2 regions of the Polaromonas sp. P1_F9 genome follow, and region 1 is predicted to be linked to the other one. Evidence: predicted binding sites of a transcription regulator. Region 1 holds the regulator's gene; the other holds the start of a gene.
What was found. The regulator NrdR, encoded in region 1, represses ribonucleotide reductase genes. The targets are predictions, from matches to a motif close to CACNANATNTNGTG.
Positions count from the first base shown of each region.

Region 2: the regulator NrdR is predicted to act here: its motif matches at 2,096-2,109, upstream of AC1DYR_RS18135 (ribonucleoside-diphosphate reductase subunit alpha).

Region 1 covers NZ_JBFUBT010000001.1:565,369-573,600, forward strand. The annotation lists gene AC1DYR_RS02585 (DUF748 domain-containing protein) at 1-899, opposite strand, end outside; gene AC1DYR_RS02590 (lytic transglycosylase domain-containing protein) at 1,685-2,569, shown strand; ZMP/ZTP riboswitch at 2,709-2,838, shown strand; gene glyA (serine hydroxymethyltransferase) at 2,875-4,119, shown strand; gene nrdR (transcriptional regulator NrdR) at 4,250-4,699, shown strand; gene pilV (type IV pilus modification protein PilV) at 4,802-5,431, shown strand; gene AC1DYR_RS02610 (PilW family protein) at 5,428-6,426, shown strand; gene AC1DYR_RS02615 (pilus assembly PilX family protein) at 6,432-7,052, shown strand; gene AC1DYR_RS02620 (pilus assembly protein) at 7,100-8,232, shown strand, end outside.
Region 2 covers NZ_JBFUBT010000006.1:159,932-168,163, forward strand. The annotation lists gene AC1DYR_RS18135 (ribonucleoside-diphosphate reductase subunit alpha) at 1-1,924, opposite strand, end outside; gene ampD (1,6-anhydro-N-acetylmuramyl-L-alanine amidase AmpD) at 2,368-2,967, opposite strand; gene AC1DYR_RS18145 (sigma-54-dependent transcriptional regulator) at 2,954-4,402, opposite strand; gene AC1DYR_RS18150 (sensor histidine kinase) at 4,408-6,123, opposite strand; gene AC1DYR_RS18155 (PP0621 family protein) at 6,257-6,499, opposite strand; gene AC1DYR_RS18160 (cytochrome C assembly family protein) at 6,496-7,296, opposite strand; gene ffh (signal recognition particle protein) at 7,398-8,232, shown strand, end outside.

The sequences.
Region 1 (8,232 bases):
AACGCGACTTTGGCGTCGGCATGCAGCACCGCGCTTTGCAGCCTGACGGGCAGGCTCGCCGGCCAGTACGCCAGGTAAGGGTTCAGGTCAAAACCGCGCAGCGTGAAGGTGGCGTCGGTTTTGTGGGTCTGGGCAAAGGGCGTGCCTTCGGCTGCGGTGTCAAAGCTGCTGCCATTGAGCTTGAAGGCCAGGTGCGGCGAGGTTTTGACCTCTCGCTGGGATTTGAGGTTGCTCAGGAAAGGCACCGACAGGCCCAGCTCCCGCAGTTCATGGGTCTTGCCGACGGACTGGTCGGTGAAGTCCATGCGCCCGCCGCTGACGACGATGTTGTAGACCGCGAACTTCGGCGGGTCGCCGGCAGGGGCATCTGCGGGTGTTTTGAAGCGCTCCAGGATGTCGTCGATGTCGTAACGGCCCTCACCTTGATGGGTAAGAAACGCGATGGGTTCGTCCACCTGAACAGCGTCGGCCACTGGGGCGAGGCGAAGCAGGGACTCCAGCTCTGCATCTATATATAGGCGCTTGACGGAAAACTGGGGCGTTGCCTGGGGAGAAGCTGCCGAAGCGCCACCCACAGGGCCAGCACGGGCGATGGCCAGGTCGCGAAGAGTCAGTTCGAGCGACCAGGGCTTGAAGTCGACCTCGCCCACAGTGACCTGCCGGCCCAGCTTTTCAGAGGCGATCTTCTCCAGTTGCGTTTTGAGGATGGGCGGCACGGCCGCATAGGCCACCACCCACAACACCACCAAGCTGCCCACCGCCCAGGCCGCGCGACGCTGCCAGAGCGGCGACCGGCCGACGGCGGCCGCCCTGGCCGGCAGTGTTTTGCCGATTTCCCGCCAATTGGTCTCGCGCCAGTTGAATTCCTGCCATTTTTTCTTCAAATCTTTGATTGCCATAGGCGTCGAGTTTTTAGCGCCGGGGCCGCCAGGTCAATGATTTATTTGAAAAAGACGGTCAACCGAAGGGCATTGAAGCCTGTGAAAAGCGCGCCCCCAAAAGAAAAACCCCGGGCAGTTGGACCGACCGGGGTTGACGGCGGGCGTTTATGCTCATGCCGTCGGGGTTCCGCAAAGAAGAGAGTTATCGTCTCCAGTGCGATGAAAGCAAGTGATTGCTTCCAGATTTTCCGGGGTTGGTTACCCGGTTGATGCGTGAGTGAACACGCAATTGCAGGTTAAACCCCTGCCGTCCCGCAAGCAAGACCATCTTTTCAATCACAGCGCAGGATGTGATTGCCGCTGCCTTTTTGTGTGCTCCCAGGCAACCCAGGCCGGCCGCAGGCGCCGATCCGGCGACTACATGCAACATGGAAAACGGCCTACAACCGCAGCCGCGAAAGGCTGATCGCGCTTTTTAGAGGCAAAACTTAACTTAGAGCTCCATCTCAAATAAAGCCCGTAAACACCTTGATTCAGGCCGGTTTTGCCGGAAATCAAGGTTTTTATTTGACTTTTTGATATAAAGAATTGATTTGTTATTATTGACAGGTTATTAACCAACCCCATAGAATCCCGCCAGTCCCACGAATCCTAGGGACAACCCGAACCCGCTGCCCTATTCCTCAAAGAAGCCGGCAACGTCAAACAAGGGTCAACACCCACAAGGCTTGCCTTGGTTTGATGGCGACCCAATCAAAGCCTGCCTGGCCCCCAAAGGGCCTGCAAGCGTAGAAAGGAGTGCTATGACAGCGCTAGGACAATTCGGCCTTAACCTGAATGTCAACGCACACATCAAGAATGTGCGAAGCAGTGTTTCAAACATTGTTGATGACATCTCCCAAGGCTTTTTCGAGATTACCCACAACAGCTTCGCCCTTCTGGGCCTGGCGGTCGTGTTTGCGGTGATCACCCTGACAGCCCGGCCCGACTTGCGTCAGGCCGGTGAATTCAAGCTCATGACCTGGCTGCAGCAGCGCCAGGAGGCTGCCATCGGTTTTACCGAGCCGGCCGCCATTGAGCGCGCCACGGCGTCCAACCCGAAAGACCTGCCCGCCCAACAGGCGGCAGTGGCCTATTGGCTGAGCAAGAAGTACGGCGTCGCGCCCGAGCCGCTGAGCGTGCTGGTGGCCGAGGCCTTCGAGATCGGCCAGAAAGCCAAGCTCGACCCCACCCTGATCCTGGCCATCATGGCGATCGAGTCCGGTTTCAACCCGTTTGCGCAAAGCCCGGTCGGCGCCCAGGGCCTGATGCAGGTCATGACCAAGGTGCACCACGACAAGTACGACAACTTCGGCGGCAAGCTGGCGGCGTTTGACCCGGTGACCAACCTGCGCGTAGGCGTCAAGGTGCTGCAGGAATGCATCGCCCGTGCCGGCTCTGTCGAGGGCGGCCTCAAATACTATGTGGGCGCAGCCAACATGGACGACGACGGCGGGTACGCCGGCAAGGTGATGGGCGAACATGCCCGCCTGCTGGCCGTGGTGGCGTCTGCCTCCAAGCGCGGTGCGCCCTCGCCTTTCTTCACCACACCCGGTGGCACGTCGCGCCCGGTACCGGCCTCCCTGCCGGCCACACCCGACGCTGAAGGCAAGACGCCTGACAAGGTGGCGCTGCTGAACCAGTCCTGATTCGGCCGCTTTGTGGGGGCCTTTTCACCCCATGCACTGCCAAAAAGCCGGGCCGCTGCCAGCGCCCCGGCTTTTTGCTTTTCGGGCTGCAGGTGAGGAACCCCGGAGGCGGCAGGTTTTGGGCGCGCTCAGTTACACTAGCGAGGTGCGCGACTGGCGATAGGCTCAAGGTTTTCGCAACCATTGGAGCTGACGTGGGACACCACTGGGAAGCGCACCGCTGAAAGCCGTTGGGCCGAAGCGTTCAGCCGTTCGCCTGGGCAGCCCTTGTTTCAATAGCAGGGACCACGTCTTTAAGGACTGCCATGTACCACCGCAACATCCTGGTCGAACAAACCGATCCCGAAATCTTCGCCGCCATCCAGGCTGAAAATGCCCGGCAAGAACACCACATCGAGCTGATTGCCAGCGAAAACTACGCCTCGCCCGCCGTCATGGCCGCGCAGGGCTCGCAGCTCACCAACAAATACGCCGAAGGCTACCCCGGCCGCCGCTACTACGGCGGCTGCGAGCACGTTGACGTGGCGGAGCAGCTGGCCATCGACCGCATCAAAACCATCTTCGGCGCCGAGGCCGCCAACGTGCAGCCGCATTGCGGTGCTTCAGCGAATGAGGCCGTGTTCCTGGCTTTCCTCAAGCCCGGCGACACCATCATGGGCATGAGCCTGGCCGAAGGCGGCCACCTGACGCACGGCATGGCCCTGAATATGAGCGGCAAGTGGTTCAACGTCGTCTCTTACGGCCTCAACGACAAGGAAGAGATCGACTACGACGCAATGGAGCGCAAGGCTCACGAGACCAAGCCCAAGCTGATCATCGCGGGCGCGTCGGCTTACAGCCTGCGCATCGACTTCGAGCGCTTCGCCAAGGTGGCCAAGGCCGTGGGCGCGATCTTCATGGTCGACATCGCCCACTACGCCGGCCTGGTGGCCGCAGGCGTGTACCCCAACCCGGTGCCGCACGCAGACATCGTGACGTCGACCACGCACAAGAGCCTGCGCGGCCCGCGCGGCGGCATCATCCTGATGAAGGCCGAGCACGAAAAAGCCATCAACAGCGCGATCTTCCCCGGCCTGCAGGGCGGCCCGCTGATGCACGTGATCGCGGCCAAGGCCGTGGCCTTCAAGGAAGCCATGGCACCCGAGTTCAAGGCTTACCAGCAGCAGGTCGTGAAAAACGCGCAGATCGTGGCCGACACCCTGACCCAGCGCGGCCTGCGCATCGTCAGCGGCCGCACTGAAAGCCACGTCATGCTGGTCGACCTGCGCGCCAAGGGCATCACCGGCAAGGAAGCCGAAGCCGTGCTGGGCAGCGCCCACATGACGATCAACAAGAACGCCATCCCGAACGACCCGGAAAAGCCGATGGTCACGAGCGGCGTGCGCATCGGCACCCCGGCCATGACGACCCGCGGCTTCAAGGACGAAGAAGCCCGCGCCACTGCCAACCTGATCGCCGACGTGCTGGACAACCCGCGCGACGCGGCCAACATTGAAGCGGTGCGAGCCAAGGTCCACGCCCTGACCAGCCGCTTCCCGGTATACAAATGACCCCCACGGTCGCGCACTTCGTGTCACTTCCTGCCCCCCGGGGGGGCCGCTGCGCCTACGGCCCGGCAAAGCCGGTTCCGCGGCCCCTGCTTGCAAGCAGATCTGCCTCGCTTTGCTGCATGGATGCTGCATGAAATGCCCGTTCTGCGGCCACCTTGAAACCCAGGTCGTGGAAACGCGGGTGGGCGAAGACGCCGAATTCATACGCCGCCGCCGCCAGTGCGGCGCATGTGAAAAGCGCTTCACAACCTATGAGCGGCCCGATGTCACCTTCCCGTCCATCGTCAAGAAGGACGGCAGGCGCATCGAATACAAGCGCAGCAAAGTCCTGGCATCCCTGAACCTGGCGCTGCGCAAGCGGCCTGTCAGCACCGAGCAGGTCGACTCGGCGGTTGAACGCATCGAGGAAAAGCTGCTGAGCCTGGGGTTGCGGGAAGTGCCGTCCAACCGCATCGGCGAGCTCGTCATGCGTGAGCTCCGCAAGCTCGACAAGGTCGCCTATGTCCGCTTTGCGAGCGTTTACCGCAGCTTTGAGGATATTGACGAGTTCAAGACGCTGGTGGACGAGGTCCGGCGGTAAAGCAGCCCAAGCCGCGGCCTATCCGGCTAAACGGTTAAACGATAGCGATAAGCGGTTGGGACAGGGATTTCTTTCCCGGCCCCACGCTCCTATCATTAACGAATGAAAAGTCCGGTTACACAAAAGCCCTCAATTCGCACCTTTTCGGCCCTGCGCCCAGATCGCCAGCGGGGATTTTCCCTGCTCGAGGTGTTGATTTCCATCGTGGTCCTGTCTTTCGGCCTGCTCGGCATGGTGGGCTTGCAGGCGGCGGCATTGCAATCCAATCGCGAAGCGCGATTGCAGTCAACCGCGAGTTTGCTGGCGCGCGAGCTGGCTGAAATGATGCGCGGAAACAAAGATATTGCCTTGCTGGCCACCAACCCTTACCTGGGTAACTTCACCGCCCACCCCCTTACAGCAGTGGCCCCGTCCTACTGCCTGAATGTCGCCACTGCCACAACGCCTTGCGCGGACGCAACCGCCATCGCCAATGCGCAAATGACGGAATGGCTGAGCCGGGTTGAAAGCGAACTGCCGGGCGCCAGGGTAACAGTGTGTCTGGACAGCGCGCCATTTGACTCCAGCGGCCTTCCACAGTGGACATGCACCGCCGGCACTGGCGCTACCGGCATGATCAAAATAGGGTGGACCCGCGGAAGCACAGACCGGTCGCAGTCCGGTTCCCAAGCCCTGGAACAGGCGGTCCGTCCTTCAGTGAACTTCCCCATCACCGCCGGGAACACCGTATGACGCATCTATCAATGGTCTTCGGCAAGGCCAAAGCCGGCCGCAACCGCGCAAGCCAACGCGGTCTCACGCTCATCGAACTGCTGGTAGCGCTGGCTATCAGCAGTATTGTCGCGATTGCGGCAGTGTCGGCACTGATCGTTAGCCGCCAGGGGTTCAGCACAGTGGACGCGGCCTCTCAATTAAGAGACAGCGGCCGTTTTGCAAGCGATCTTATTCAGAGACTGATTGTTCAATCAGGCTATCAGGATGCCAAGATTCTCACGAATCCCAGCACGACACATCCCGCCAATATTGGCGGGTTTAACAATTCGACCTCAAGCGCCACAGACCCCCTTAATACGGCAACAGCCAGATCAGCTGGAACGACGGGTTATGGAAGTGATGTGTTGATCCTTCGCTACCAGGCGGCAGAAACCTTTCCCGGTTCGGGCGTGGCCGACAGCACGATGATTGATTGCGCTGGCAACCCCTCCACCACGGTTCCAGCAGACGAGACCGACCGCGTTATGAGTGTTTTCCATGTGGGTATCGATAGTCAGGGCGAGCCGTCCCTGATGTGCACCACCGGGAACCCGACCACTGGCACATTCACAGTTCAACCTGTTATTCGCGGGGTGGAAAACTTCCAGGTTCTTTACGGCGTCGACGGCGTCGTCCCCAACACAGCACCCACGGGGACCCCTGATGCGGTCGCAGACCGCTTTCTTCGCGCTGACCAAATGCCCGTAGCAGGCGATGCTACAGCTACAGAAAACAATTGGCGCCGTGTGCGCAGCATCCGCATCGGAATGGTGATTCGCGGCCCGGTGGGTTCTTCCCAGGAAAAAATTTCCCGCACCTTTTACCCGCTGGGCCAGGCTGCCGCATCTGCCACTGGCACGGCAGGATCGGCACTGTCATCAAGCAATGATCCAGGAACGGTCTTTGCCTCCCCCGTTGACAGCCGGATGCGCCAAACGCTGACTTTTACCGTGCACCTGCGTAACGCGCAATGAATACCATGAACAAAGAAACTTTGCCTTTGGCCCGGCAGGCCGCCAAGAACCAGAACGGCGTGTCGCTCATCATCGTGATGATCATCCTGGTCATTGTGTCCATGCTGGGCATCGCAGGGATCCAGATTTCCACGATGGCTGAACGCGGCGCCCGCAATGACCGCGATATGCAAATCGCCTGGCAATCAGCCGAAGCAGCGCTCATGGATGCGGAATTCGATATGTTCGGCCCCGGCGCTTCGACCCGCAGAGCCACCTTCACGGCGAGCAATATGAGCGATTTTTTACCCAGTTGCGGCACAAGCGGTTCAAGTATTGGACTGTGCACGTTGGTCACCACCGGAAAGCCTGCGTGGTTGACCGTAGATTTCACGGCCACAGGCGCCGGCGCCCGCACTGCGGCATACGGAACCTATACCGGCCGCACATTTGCTGCGGGCAGTCTCGGGGTCCAGCCCGCAAAGGTGCCCCGCTACATCATCGAACCCATTCTTGACCATAACGCCGGGGGAGATTCCCGAAGCCAGTCGTCCAGCACCCCGGCATATGTCTACCGTGTCACTTCCATGGGATTCGGCCCCCGTGACGACATACAGGCTGTGGTGCAAATGCTCTACAGAAATTAACAGGTTTGGCAGCCCCATCGGTCTTATACAAACAATCAGGTACTTATATGCTGTTCAAGAACAAATTGACGACCATGGTGAGAAAACACTGGCTTTCCGCCGCCATACTTTGTGGCGCCGCTTCAGTGGCACTGGTCGTGGTAGGGCAAAGCAGTCCCCCAAGCATTCCCGCAATCGCCTTGTCTTCAGAACCGTTGTTTGCTGCTGCGGGTGGTGACAAACCAGTCATGGCTCTGGCGCTGTCGGTGGAGTACCCGACTGTCGGCGCCCAGTACCTTCCTGCTTCGGGCTCTACAGACGCCACGTACTCCAATCTCAACGAATATCTGGGGTATTACGACGCAGAAAGCTGCTACGCCTACAACAATGCCCCCTCCGAAACCCCCGCTTCAGGATTCAGCGCATCGGACTACAAACGTTTTGACCGCACAGGCGCGGCTGGAACGGGCGCAAGCCGCCGCATGTGCAACGACGCCTTCAGCGGCAACTTCCTGAACTGGGCATCAAACTCCGCCATCGACATGCTGCGCCTTGCACTGTCGGGGGGTGACCGCTACATCGATACCGCAAGCCTCACCATATTGCAAAGGGCTGTAATTCCTAACGGCGACCCGGTATGCATGTGGAACAGCAACAATTTCCCGGCCAAGCAGTTGCAAAGAAATGGCGGTGGAGCCGGGTTGTATTGGGGTGCAGTGCCCACCGCCATGATCACCCAGGCCGGCGGGGCCGACATCTGGGTTGCCAATACCCTGAACCGCATGTATTTCGGAACCAGCAAGACGGGCAACTGCACAACCACCGGCGCCTATGTAATAGGATCGCCTCCCATGCCTGCGCCCACTCCTGCTGTGGGACCAATTTCGGCTTTTAGCGGGTCTCTGCCCTCAGGGACTACCTCGTGCGCCACCCAGAACGCTAACTGTGCCTTCACCGGCGTTCAGGAGGTTTGGTACGGGCGAAGCACTACCTGGAGAGTGGGTCCTGCGTCTGAGGGTCTCACCTGCTCAAACGCCGTTCTCGGGAATCCGGGCATATCAAGTCCGACCTGCCGTATTCGGGCCTACACCGGATCGTGGACTCCTCCGGCCACCCCAGTCCCAGCCGGCACCCTCAATACTGACGGCTACTTTTTTGCGCGGGTGCAGGTGTGCAACGCCACGTCGGGAACACTGCAGGA
Region 2 (8,232 bases), on a different contig from region 1:
TTTTGACGGCGTAGTAGTTGATGTCGATCACGTTGTCCAGCATGCGCATGGCCGTGGTGATGGTCTTTTTAAGCTTCTCGTGGTCGACTGCGCCGTCTTTCAAGTGCTGGACGAGGTTGACCGAGCCCAGATTGCAGACAGCGGTTTCGGTGTCGCTGGTGTTGAGGGTAATCTCGGTGCACAGGTTGGACGAATGCACAACGCCGGTGTGCTGCTGCGGCGAGCGCACGTTGCAGGCATCCTTGAACGTGATCCAGGGATGGCCGGTTTCAAACAGCATGGACAGCATCTTGCGCCACATGTCGGTGGCCTGCAGCTTACGGGATGGCTTGATCTCGCCGCGCTCGGCCTTGGCTTCGTAGGCGGTATAGATCTTTTCGAAGTCCTTGCCGAACTTGTCGTGCAGGTCGGGTGTGTCGGACGGCGAGAACAGCGTCCAGCTGCCCTTTTCCATCACGCGGCGCATGAAGAGATCGGGAATCCAGTTGGCGGTGTTCATGTCGTGCGTACGGCGTCGGTCGTCGCCGGTGTTCTTGCGCAGTTCCAGGAACTCTTCAATATCCAGGTGCCAGGTTTCCAGGTAGGCGCAGACGGCGCCCTTGCGCTTGCCGCCCTGGTTAACCGCCACGGCGGTGTCGTTGACGACTTTGAGGAAAGGCACAACGCCTTGTGATTCCCCGTTGGTGCCCTTGATATGAGCGCCCAGGGCGCGAACGGGCGTCCAGTCATTGCCCAGGCCGCCGGCAAATTTGGACAGCAGGGCGTTTTCCTTGATGGCGTCGTAGATGCCGCCCAGGTCGTCGGCGACGGTCGTCAGGTAGCACGACGACAGCTGCGAGCGCAGGGTGCCGGCGTTGAACAGGGTGGGCGTGCTCGACATGAAGTCGAAGGACGACAGGATTTCGTAGAACTCGATCGCGCGCTCTTCACGGTTGATCTCGTTGAGCGACAGGCCCATGGCCACGCGCATGAAGAAGGCCTGTGGCAACTCGATGCGCTGCTTGCGCACGTGCAGGAAATAGCGGTCAAACAGGGTTTGCAGGCCGAGGTAGTCGAATTTCAGGTCGCGCTCGGGCTTGAGCGCGGCTCCCAGGCGGGTCAGGTCGAACTGCTGGAGCTTTTCGTCGAGCAACTCGTTTTGCACGCCCTTGGCGATGAACTGCGGAAAATACTCGGCGTAGCGAATCGCCATGTCTTCCTGGCTGACTTCTTCACCCAGCACTTCGCGGCGGATGGTGTGCATCAGCAGGCGTGCGGTGGCGTAGGTGTAATCAGGGTCTTTCTCGATCAGGGTGCGCGCTGCCAGAATGGATGCCTTGTAGACCTCGTCGATGGGGACGCCGTCGTAGAGGTTGCGCATGGTTTCCGCAACGATCGGGTCGGGCTTGATATCCGCACCCAGGTTGGCACAAGACGCCTCAATCAGAGCCTGCAGGTTGCGGATGTCCAGCGCGACGCGGTTGCCGCGGTCGGTCACATGGATCAGCGGCGCCGCGGGCGCCTGGGTTTGCGGCTGGCGTGCGCGCTCTTGCGTGCGCTTTTCGCGGTACAGCACGTAAGCACGGGCAATTTCATGGTGGCCGCCGCGCATCAGGCCCAGCTCGACCTGGTCCTGCACGTCTTCTATATGGAAGGTGCCGCCGCCCGGGCGCGAACGCATCAGGGCGCGAATGACCGCCTGGGTCAAGCCGTCAACCGTTTCGCGAACGCTGGCCGATGCAGCGCCCTGCGTGCCGTGCACGGCCAGGAAAGCCTTCATCATGGCCACGGCGATCTTGTTGGGTTCGAACGGCACCACACCGCCATTGCGGCGGATGATCTGGTAATGGGCGAGCGGGTTGCTTTGCGCGTTGGTATCGCCGGTTGCTGGGTTGCTTGCCAGAACGCTCGACGTGACGGGCACCGCGTGTTGTGCAGTTTGCATGACTTCCTCTTTGCTTTGTTTTATGGGTGGTTTGATGTGCTGTTCGGGGTCTCTGGATATATTGAGGTATTGCACAGGTCTATCAACCTGCTCCTTCATTTCCTGACCCGAATTACATCAAACTGAATTAGGGCTTAGACACTATACCTAGGGTATGGAGGGAATACAAGCCACTACAGGTAGTGTATCGCTGACTGAATGCACCGTTACGTTTTGTGGCTTTTTTGGGCCCCATTCCAGGCGCCTTGATCAGGGCTTGATGGTGGCTGGTTCAACCCTCGCGGCAATCCTGATGCCATGAGGCTTGCGAAGCTGATGCAGCGTTGTGGCGCGGCTTTTCGCGGGCTTTGATTGGGTGCGCCGGTCACCGCTGGCGTGGTAAAAATAACCGGAATTTCAACAGCAGGGCGCACCGCAATGGTGAGTGCGTCCGGGCGCACCGGTCAAATGATTTCGGGAAAACACCTAGCCGGTGACGACAGCGAGTTTTGCAGCAGAGGCCAGTTGAAGCCAGGGCCGGGGTCTCGCTTGCGGCCGGGTGCAATGTGCTCGTGCCCGGCAATGTGCTCAATGGGATAGCGCTGCAGGAGCGAGGCGCACAGCCCGGTCAGGGTTTCGTACTGGGATGCTTCAAAGGCATCTCCTTCAAGGCCTTCCAGTTCGATGCCGATGGAATCGTCGTTGCAGTTGGTGCGTCCGCGGTAGCTGGACTCCCCGGCATGCCAGGCGCGGTCGTCACCGCTCACAAATTGCCACAGCGCGCCGGTTCGGGCGATGAAAAAGTGCGATGAAACCTGCAGGCCGCGAATGCCCTGAAAGTAAGCGTGTGCCTCCCAGTCGAGCTGGTTGGTGAAAAGGCGCTGGACGTTGTCATTGCCGAACTCACCTGGCGGCAGGCTGATGGAGTGGATGACGATCAGGTCGATTTGTGTGCCGGGAGGGCGTGGACCAAAGTTGGGCGAAGCCAGTGCGCGTGCATAGCGGTACCAGCCGTTTTGCCACAAAGGCCGGGGAAGGGCATTGGGTCTTTCAGGCGGGGTCATCGGCAGGGTCAAGTCCGTCGGCCAGGTCGTCATTGCCCGGCGTGGCGATATTCAGGCGTGCAATGCGGTAGCGGATCTGCCGCAGGCTCAAACCCAGCCTCGAGGCGGCGGCCGTGCGATTGAAGCCGGTTTCCAGCAAAACCTTGGTCAGGATGTTTCGCTCTTGCCCGTCCAGGTAATCCTGCAGGTTTTCCGGGACGGGGACATGTTCTTCGGCCGGCGCATCAAAATGCAGTGCGCTTCCTTCGCCGAGCGCCACCGCCCGGTGCAGGATGTTTTCCAGTTCCCGGACATTGCCGTTAAAGGGCCTGGACTGCAGCTGTTCCATCACGGCGTCCGTCAACTCGGGTATCTTGAACCCGGACTCCTGGCAGATTCTTGACAGCAGGGCAGTGCAGAGTGCCGGCAAATCCTCCCTGCGTTCGCGCAGGGCCGGCACGGCAATTTCAATCACGTTGAGCCGGTAATAAAGATCCTGGCGGAATGTTCCTTCCTGGGCTTCCGCCGCCAGGTTTTTGTGTGTCGCGCTGACGATGCGCACATCCACTGTATCTTCCTGCGGCGAACCCAGCGGCCTGACGGTGCGCTCCTGGATAGCGCGCAGGAGTTTGGATTGCATGGCCAGCGGCAGGTCGCCGATTTCATCGAGAAACAGGGTTCCGCCCTTGGCTGCCTGGAAGTAGCCTTGCCGGTCCTGCGCTGATCCGGTATAGGCGCCCTTGCGTGCACCGAAAAACTCCGCTTCGAGGAGGTTCTCGGGTATGGCGCTGCAATTGACGGCGACAAAAGGCCCCGCCGCACGGTGGCTGCAGCCGTGTACGGCGCGTGCAACCAGCTCCTTGCCGGTGCCCGACTCCCCCTGAATGAGGACGGGCGCCATGCTCCCCGCCACCTTGACGATACGCGACTTGACGGCGCGCATGACGGCCGATTCACCCACCAGTTTTTGCAGAATCTGGGCGCCGTCCCCGCTTTTTTTCTGGCCGGAGGCAGGGGCCCCGTATTCCGGTGCACTTCGATCGCTTTTGGCCTGTTGTGCCGGATGCTTGGCACCCTGCACGGCCGACGCCACCACGCTGCGGAACTGTTTGAGGTCGACCGGTTTCGTGAGGTAGTCAAACGCGCCGGCCTTGAGGGCTTCTACCGCATTTTCGGCCGAGCCGTGGGCCGTAATCACCACGCACCGTTCGGGTCTTTGCTGGTCTACCATGTCGCGCAGCAATTCGAGGCCAAGGCCATCCGGCAGGCGCATATCGGTGATCACGGCATCAAAGTGATGCGCCTTGAGCTGTTCGCGGGCCTGCAGCAGGTCACCGGCCGCCTCCACCCGATACCCTTCCCTGAGCAGCGTCAGCTCATACAGGGTGCGCAAATCCGGTTCATCGTCAATGACAAGGATGCGTGCCTGCTGGGAAACGGGAATGGGGGTGTTCATGGTTTTCAGGTTGGCATTGTGGCAAAAGAAGCCGCAGGCAAGGTCACAGACGGGCCGGAGGGTGCGAATATGACAAAAAATTCGTTTCCATCAACGCCGCTGCGCTGCACGCGCTGGTAGCCGATCAGGGCGCCATAGCGTTCGCACAATTCACGGCAGATGTACAGGCCCAATCCGCTGGAGCGGCTTTCAGAGGAAAAAAATGGTTCGAACAGGTGTGTCTGCACGGTTTGCTCCATGGGCTGGCCATCGCTCCATACGGACAGGCGAGCCTGCCCCGGCGTAACAAGCTGGGTGGAGACTTCAATCGCCTGCGAAGACGTGCTGGCATAGCGCAGGGCGTTGTCAAGGAGGTTGACCATGAGGCGGCGCAAATGCTCGGGCTCAAAGCACACAACGGCGTTACCCGAATCTGCCGTGATCTTCATGCGTTGGGATGCCGCAGTCTGCCCTGCCCAGTCCGTGGCAACCTTGTGAGCGGTTTCGTCCAGTGCCAGGGTGGTGGTTTGCGGGGAGGGCAGGTGTGCCTGGGCACGTGAAATATTCAATACCTCATCGACGATTCTGGCGAGACGCTGTGCATTTTGCCGGATCATCCCGGTGAGCTGGCGGTGCGGCTCGTCCTGCAGGTCTTCTTCCAGCAAGGCATTGGCCTGAGAGATCGCCGCCAACGGATTCCTGATTTCGTGTGCCACTGCGGCCGACATGCGTCCCATGGCGGCCATCTTCTCGGTCCTCACGCGTGCTTCCATTTCACGGAGGTCTTCCAGGAACATCACACAAAGGCTTTCATGGGTGCCGTTTTTCGAGGCGGCAAGGCGGGTGCGCACATGAAGCCGCCGGGTATTGCTGTCCGGGTATTCAAGGCTGATGTCGGCTTCCTGGGGGGTTTGCGTGCTGAACGTGCTGTGCATCAACTCTGCCAGGGGTGACCAGGCCGCTTCCATGACGAGGATGAAAGGCGCGCTGCGAACTGAACCCCGGGCTCCCAGCAGACGCCTGGATGCCGGATTGGCCGACCGGACGATGCCGTTGATATCAACCACCAGCACACCGTCGGCCAGGGTTTCAATGACCAGTTCGTTCACCTGCGTCTGCATGCGCGCGGCGGACTGGCTGCGTTTTGCCAGCTGTTCTTCACGGGCCAGCCGCAACGCCAGGTGGTTCGCAAGCAGCGCAACCAGGAAAAAACCGGAACCGCTCAAGCCCGACTGAAGGAATCGTGCATTGAAATCGCCCAGCGCCTGGAGTGAGCTCCACCAGGCGTCGGCCAGCAGCAGCAACGTCACGCTGGCAGCGGTTCCGAAGGCCAGCAAAATCGGCCCGAGGATGGAGGCGAGGAGCACCGGCAGGGCAAACAGCGGCGTGTAATTGATGCCGCTCGATTGCAGGACATTGAGCGTCGAGAACGTGATGACGTCCACGCCGATGGTCAATGCCCACTGTGCGTCAAAGGTACTGCCCGGCGGCCGCGGCTTGGCCCAAACCCGCACGGCCAGCGTGGCGCACAGGTAGGCTATGCATACCGCGATGGACCAGCGGTTGGTGATGTTGCCCAACGCGTAGATAACCGCCTGAAGGATGACGAGCACCGTGGCGATGGCAACGCGTGCCGTCATGAAGACACGCCACAAACGGCCAAAGGAACCCAGTTCGGGCACGCTCTCCCACGCGCCTGACGCCTTGCCCCCCGTTTCAAACCAGTGGGATGGCGTGCTCATTGGGGCCTGCTAACACTATGTTTGCAAGATGCGTTGCGCTCCTCACCCAGACTCCCGGTCTGGGATTCGTCGCGCGCCTTGATTGGCACCGTTTTCACCCCATTCGCATTTGTAAACATAGTGTTAGCAGGCCCTAGTCTCCTGCCTGGCGGCGATGCGCGTCACTGCAATAAATCCCCTTGCCGCCTGTCAGGGCGTCGGACTTCGGCAAATGCACGTGGCAGACATCGCACGCGATCATCTCCGCAACGGCCGTTTCGCGGCCCGGTGCCTGGCGGGGGCGGGCAGCCGCCGCATCGTTTCTTTCCGTATCGCGGTTGTGGCGCCAGAGCCAGAAAACCACCAGCACGAATCCCATGACCAGAAGGTATTTCATGCCCGCCTCAGAATGACTTCAAGTACAAAGCGCGAACCGGCGTAGCCCAGCAGCAGGAGGCCGGAGCCCAGGTACAGCACACGGACGGCCTTGCGGCCACGCCATCCGAGGCGGGCCCGGCCGATCAGGAGGCCGGCAAACGTCAGCCAGGCCAGCACCGAAAACACGGTTTTATGATTCCATTTCCAGGCCAGGCCGGGCCCGTAGAGTGTTTCGGCAAATAGCCAGCCTACAAACAGCGTGGCCGACAGTAATACAAAGCCGGCCTCCACGAAACGGAAGGTGAGCCGCTCCAGCGTCAACAGCGGCACACCCGCATCGGTTTGTGCGGCCAGCCGGATGGAGCGCTCGGAGCGCGTCATCAGCCAGCCGTGCACTACTGCGGCAGCAAACAACCCATAAGACGCAATGCCCAGGGCCCAGTGCAACGGCAGCCAGGGGGACGCGATGGCGTGATAGGTGGTACCGGGGAAAATGACCGTCAGGATGACAGCTGCGCTGCCCAGCCCCGCCAACGCCCAGTGGGCCTGGAGTTGTGGAAACAGGCGGCTTTCGATGGCGTAAACGGTCAGCACCAGCCAGACTGTCATGGACAGCGCCGGTGCAAAGCCGAAACGCGGGGGCTCGCCCAGCAGGCCGTCGGCCAGAGCCAGCGCGTGCAGCAGCCAGGCCGCCAGCAGCAGGCCGCGGATGGCAGCTGGGTTCAGGCGCGGGGAGGCCAGTGCCAATGCAGCGTAGGCGACGGCAGCACCGGCTGCCGCTGCAAGACCCCACCAGTCGCTCAAAGCTAAAATCATGGCTAGAGTTTAGCCTTTACTGCTTCTTTTCCCCTTTCGGGCAGCCTTGCGCTGCAGCCTTTCTTTTCCACCTAACTGCGCCGCGCTCGTGGCGCCTTCCCATGGCCTCAGCTCTTACCGACAAGTTATCCCGCCTCGTCAAGGAAATGCGAGGCCAGGCCCGCATCACCGAATCCAACGTGCAGGACATGCTGCGCGAGGTACGCATGGCGCTGCTGGAGGCCGACGTGGCGCTGCCGGTGGTGCGCGACTTCATTGCCCGGGTCAAGGAAAAAGCGCTGGGCCAGGAAGTGATGGGTTCTCTCTCGCCGGGCCAGGCGCTGGTGGGCATTGTCAACAAGGAACTCGCCGCCACCATGGGTGAGGGCGTGAGCGATATCAACCTGGCAGCCCAGCCGCCGGCGGTCATCCTGATGGCTGGCCTGCAGGGCGCGGGTAAAACCACCACCACCGCCAAGCTCGCCAAGCACCTGATTGAAAAGCGCAAGAAAAAAGTGCTGACGGTCTCAGGCGACGTCTACCGCCCTGCCGCCATCGAACAGCTCAAGACGGTGACCAAACAGGCCGGCGCCGAATGGTTTCCGAGCACGCCCGAGCAGAAACCGGCCGACATCGCACGAGCCGCCATTGACTACGCCCGCAAACACTTTTTTGATGTGCTGCTGGTCGATACGGCCGGCCGGCTGGCCATTGACGAAGCCTTGATGGCCGAAATCAAGGAGCTGCACGCGATCCTGAACCCGGTTGAAACGCTGTTCGTGGTCGATGCCATGCAGGGCCAGGATGCGGTCAACACCGCCAAGGCCTTCAAGGAAGCCCTGCCGCTGACCGGCATCATCCTGACCAAGACCGACGGCGATTCGCGCGGCGGTGCGGCGCTCAGCGTGCGCCAGATCACCGGCGCGCCCATCAAGTTCTCCGGTACCAGCGAGAAGA